DNA from 2 places in the Tissierella sp. MB52-C2 genome. Region 2 is predicted to be linked to the other one. Evidence: a T-box and tRNA genes for the amino acid it is inferred to sense, from the RefSeq annotation. Region 2 holds a T-box; the other holds one or more tRNA genes.

Region 1 (2,468 bases), 1.6 Mb from region 2:
GGAATAAATTATAGTAGCTGGAAGTTGTCCAAGTCCCGTAGCCCAAAAGAAAGACCATAGGCTCATGGAAGTTAATCCTGCTCCATAGCTTACTATGTCGAAGGATATAAATGGTAGAAGTCTAGCTATTAATACTGCGTTTCTACCATATTTATCGAAGAAGCTGTCTATTTCCCTTAAGGCAAATTTAGATGTTAATTTTTCTGCCGTAGTTCTTCCATATGTCTTTGAGATATAGAAACATAAAACTGCTCCTGCCATGGCAGATGACCATGAAAGTATGGCTCCCTTAACCCATCCAAATAATCCTGCATTAGCAAAGGTAATTAGAAATGCTGGAAGTGGTGCTGCTACTGATTGAAATATCATAAGTAAAAATGATATAATAGGTGCCCATATACCAAAGGAAAGTATATAATCTTTAATTACTTCTACATCGCCTTTCCCAAATAGTCCAACTACTTCTTTTACTACTAAATTAACCTGTGGCACAAATAAATATATTCCAGCTAATAAAAGAACAATAATTAATTTTGTCCATGTGGATTTTTTCAATATTTACACCCCTCTTCTATTATAATGACGATATGATTTTAACATAGCTACAACCTTTAATAAAATTAATTTTTTCTATGATTTGCTATTTAATATAGACTAGATTAATATAAAGATGCCTTAAATAATACGTATTATTTAAGGCATCTTTTCGAAAATATATGCGATTTAACGGAGAGAGTGGGATTTGAACCCACGGTACAAGACATCTTGCACAACGGTTTTCGAGACCGCTACCATAAGCCTCTCGGACATCTCTCCTAAATTAAAAGTTTTCCTATACATTATAGCATAAAGTAACTCTAAATTTCTATAGGATAAAAGAAGAGTTATAATATTTCGTTAATTATGTTTAATATTTTATAAATTATCATTTTAAGAAATTAATTAATAAAATATAAAATTATGTTTGACAAATATAATGATCCATGTTAATATTAAGAAGGTTGTCTCTTGGCAATCCATATGGCCCCATGGTCAAGCGGTTAAGACATCGCCCTTTCACGGCGGTAACCCGGGTTCGAATCCCGGTGGGGTCACCATTATGACCTAACACAACGAGCGATAGTGAGTTGATGTAGGTCAAACGCAACGAGTACCAAATCTATACGAGCATAGCAAGTAAATAGATTTGAGTTACGAAACTGCGAAAATATGTAATGGCCTGGTAGTTCAGTTGGTTAGAATGCCAGCCTGTCACGCTGGAGGTCGAGGGTTCGAGTCCCTTCCAGGTCGCCATTATGACCTAACACAACGAACGACAGTGAGTTGATGTAGGTCAAACGCAACGAGCACCAAATCTATAGGAGTGTAACGAGTAAATAGATTTGAGTTGCGAGACTGCGAAAATATAGGTTTGCTGGCGTAGCTCAATCGGCAGAGCAACTGACTTGTAATCAGTAGGTTGGGGGTTCAATTCCTCTCGCCAGCTCCATAAATAAAAAAACATTAAGACTAAGTCTTAATGTTTTTTTATTTATTTCTTCTTAATTCTCTAAAAAATTCAGATATTATACTACTGCACTCATCTTCCAATACTCCAAATTCAACTTCTACCCTATGATTAAACTTAGGGTGATTTGTTAAATCCTCTATAGTTCCACAGCATCCTCTTTTAGGATCTCTAGCACCTATAACTAACCTACCTATTCTGGAATTAACTATGGCACCAGCACACATGGCACAAGGCTCTAAGGTAACATACATGGTACAATCAAGTAATCTCCAAGCATGAAGCCATTGGCTTGCTTCTTTAATTGAAAGTATTTCTGCATGGGCCGTAGGGTCACTTATTGTTTCCCTTTGATTATAACCTCTACCAATTATTTCTCCTTTATAAACAACAACAGCACCTACTGGAACTTCGTAGGCGCTATAAGCTCTTTTAGCTTCTTCTAAAGCTTCTTTCATATAAAAAATATCCATCAATATCACCTATCACTAAATTAAAATTCATCTTTTTATATACTAATATCTACCTTATTAGCTGTATTTCCGCCATATACAATATATTTTCCTCTACTTTCAGATAGCTTATTTAATGTAAATATGAAAACTTACTAATCAATAAGAGAAAAATCTTAATTTTATCCTTATATATTTAATTCTCTATATTATACCAGTTATTTGTTATAATAACAGTACATATCCGTGGTGTCAAGATAGCGTAAAGTACTCTTAAAATATAAAAAGAATGCTGTTCAATCTCTTTATTCTCTAACCATTATATAAAATTCATCTCCAGACCTGGAATGATTAACAGTCTTTAATATGGTAAAACCAGCTTTTTCATACAAACTAATAGCACGTTTATTAAAGGAAGCAACTGTCAGTCGATATTTTTCAACTTGAAATTGCTCTTGGGCAAAATCCATTCCGGCGTTTAAAAATGTATATCCTAGTCCATTTCCACA
Region 2 (2,468 bases):
ACTATCAAATACAACTGATTTTTTATCTGCTACAAAAAGAATTAAGTCTCCTTTTTCTCCTTCCATTCTTTCCAGTATACTAGCAAATTCTTCTTCACTAAAGAATTTTGCAATAGGTGAAGTTATTCCTTCTTCTGTTATTTTAGCCCATGCCAATCCCTTTGCACCATAAGTTTTTGCATAGTCTTCTAAGGCAGTTATATCCTTTCTTGTAAAACTATCTCCATAACCTTTTACATTAATTCCTCTTACAGCCCCATTGTTTTCAATGGCTCCACTAAATACTTTAAAACCACAGTTTTTTACTAAATCGGAAATATCCTTTAACTCAAATCCAAATCTTAAATCTGGCTTATCAACTCCATATCTTTCCATGGCTTCTTCATATGTTATTCTCTTAATAGGAAGATCTATCTCTATACCCTTTAATTCTTTGAATAATTTATATAATAATTTTTCATTTATGGAAATAATATCTTCCACATCTACAAAGGACATTTCAATATCTATTTGAGTAAACTCTGGTTGTCTATTAGCTCTTAAATCTTCATCTCTAAAACATTTAACTATTTGGTAATATCTATCCATTCCTGATACCATTAGAAGTTGTTTCATTAATTGTGGTGACTGAGGTAATGCATAAAATTCTCCAGGATTTACCCTGCTAGGAACTAAATAGTCTCTTGCTCCTTCAGGTGTTGGCTTTGTAAGCATAGGTGTTTCTACTTCAATAAAATTGTTTTCATCTAAGAAATCTCTTACTACCTTTGCTGTTTTGGCTCTTAGTTTTAGCTTTTCCTGCATAGATGGCTTTCTTAAATCTAAATATCTATACTTTAATCTCATGGTTTCAGATACATTATCATCATCTTTAATATATATAGGCGTAGTTTCAGCCTCATCTAATATCTTAAGCTCATCTACTAATACTTCTACTTCCCCGGTAGGTATTTCTTTGTTAATACTTTGTCTAATTCTTACTTTTCCTTTAACAGCCAATACGAATTCTGATCTAATTTTTTCTGCCTTATTAAATATTTCACTAGATATAGTATTATCAAATACGATTTGAGCAATTCCTGTAGTATCTCTTAAATCCATAAATATAATTGAACCTAAATTTCTTTCTCTTTGAACCCATCCCATTAATACAACTTCTTCACCGTTATGTTCCGGTCTTAATTCTCCACACATAATGGTTCTTCTTAAATTACCCATCTTTTCTCCCATATCAAAACCTCCTCAAAAAAATATAAACCCCTCATCTCTGATATTCAGGGACGAGAGGTTATCTCGCGGTACCACCCTAATTAGGTTTTCCTCACTCAAAATTTTAACGCATTTCTGCGAATTAATCCTTACAGATTATTTACTCAAAGGTGTCTTCATTAAATATTAGCATCGGTTTTCACCTTCCACCGACTCTCTATAGCTAAATAGTTTAACTACTCTTCCTTATCTTTGCATATTATTTATATTGATTTTTATTAATTATAGACTAAAAAATAATGAGTGTCAAGGACTATTATACTATTTAATCTAAAATAGAAATAAATTTTTTATCATCACCGGATATATGATTTGCCAGCCACTCTATGATTAAAACTTTTAATTCATTTAAGTTGTCTTCAGAATTCTCCTCTTTTATATTTTGATAAATTCTATAGATTTCTTCTATGAAGTAATTATGCTTTCTCCTATGGTTAATAAAGTCTTCATATGAATTTTCTATCATTAAGACTTCTTCTTCGAAAAAATGATTATTTGCATAATTCATTAAAAATATAAATATTTTTTCAATATCTTCTGCTTTAGATTGGCTTCCTAAATCAAAAATTTCATTGGCCTTATTAAATATACTTCTATGTTGTATATCTATTGTATCTATTCCTGTTCTTAATTCTTCAGTCCACCATAACATTAAATTTTCCCCCTTATCCTAATACCTTTCTTTTATTTTGAATTAATTCATCAGTTCTTTCTAGATATTCCTTTAAGTCTTTAAAGTTTGGAACTCTCTCTATCCTATTTTCCTCTGGAAAATAAATCTTAGATACTGATCCTACTCCTGCTGCCATTATAGTTTCTTTTTCTTCCATCATTGCAATATTATATATACAATCCATTCCTGGTTTACAATATCCTATGTTTTCAAAATTCCCCAATATTTGCTTCTGCCTATAGAGATAATATGGAGCTAGTCCCATTTTATTTGAAACCTCCATAGTTTCATTTAACATCTCACTTAAAGTAGATTGAGTTTGCATTGAATATTTATCCATAGTATCCTTAAACTTAGAACCTCTCTTTACTGAAAGAGTATGTATAGTAAGATTTTCTGGATTTAACTCTTTAATTTTTTCCAATGTTTGCTTAATCTCTTTGACTCCTTCCCCTGGAAGCCCTATGATTAAATCCATGTTTATTACATTAAATCCAATTTCCTTAGCTAAATGAAAAGTCTTTAC

Evidence for each region. The T-box of region 2 lies ahead of aspS (aspartate--tRNA ligase). A T-box ahead of a tRNA ligase gene usually reads a tRNA of that ligase, here a tRNA-Asp.
Region 1: it encodes a tRNA-Asp, which carries the amino acid that the T-box ahead of aspS (aspartate--tRNA ligase) is inferred to sense. The anticodon was not compared.

The regions. Positions count from the first base shown of each region.
Region 1 covers NZ_CP133261.1:3,408,373-3,410,840, forward strand. Annotated here, with positions in the region: gene RBU61_RS17120 (TVP38/TMEM64 family protein) at 1-555, opposite strand, end outside; tRNA gene RBU61_RS17125 (tRNA-Ser) at 728-816, opposite strand; tRNA gene RBU61_RS17130 (tRNA-Glu) at 1,023-1,097, shown strand; tRNA gene RBU61_RS17135 (tRNA-Asp) at 1,217-1,293, shown strand; tRNA gene RBU61_RS17140 (tRNA-Thr) at 1,414-1,489, shown strand; gene tadA (tRNA adenosine(34) deaminase TadA) at 1,528-1,980, opposite strand; gene RBU61_RS17150 (GNAT family protein) at 2,265-2,468, opposite strand, start outside.
Region 2 covers NZ_CP133261.1:1,813,220-1,815,687, forward strand. Annotated here, with positions in the region: gene aspS (aspartate--tRNA ligase) at 1-1,230, opposite strand, end outside; T-box leader at 1,274-1,471, opposite strand; gene RBU61_RS09125 (hemerythrin family protein) at 1,535-1,921, opposite strand; gene hemZ (coproporphyrinogen dehydrogenase HemZ) at 1,935-2,468, opposite strand, start outside.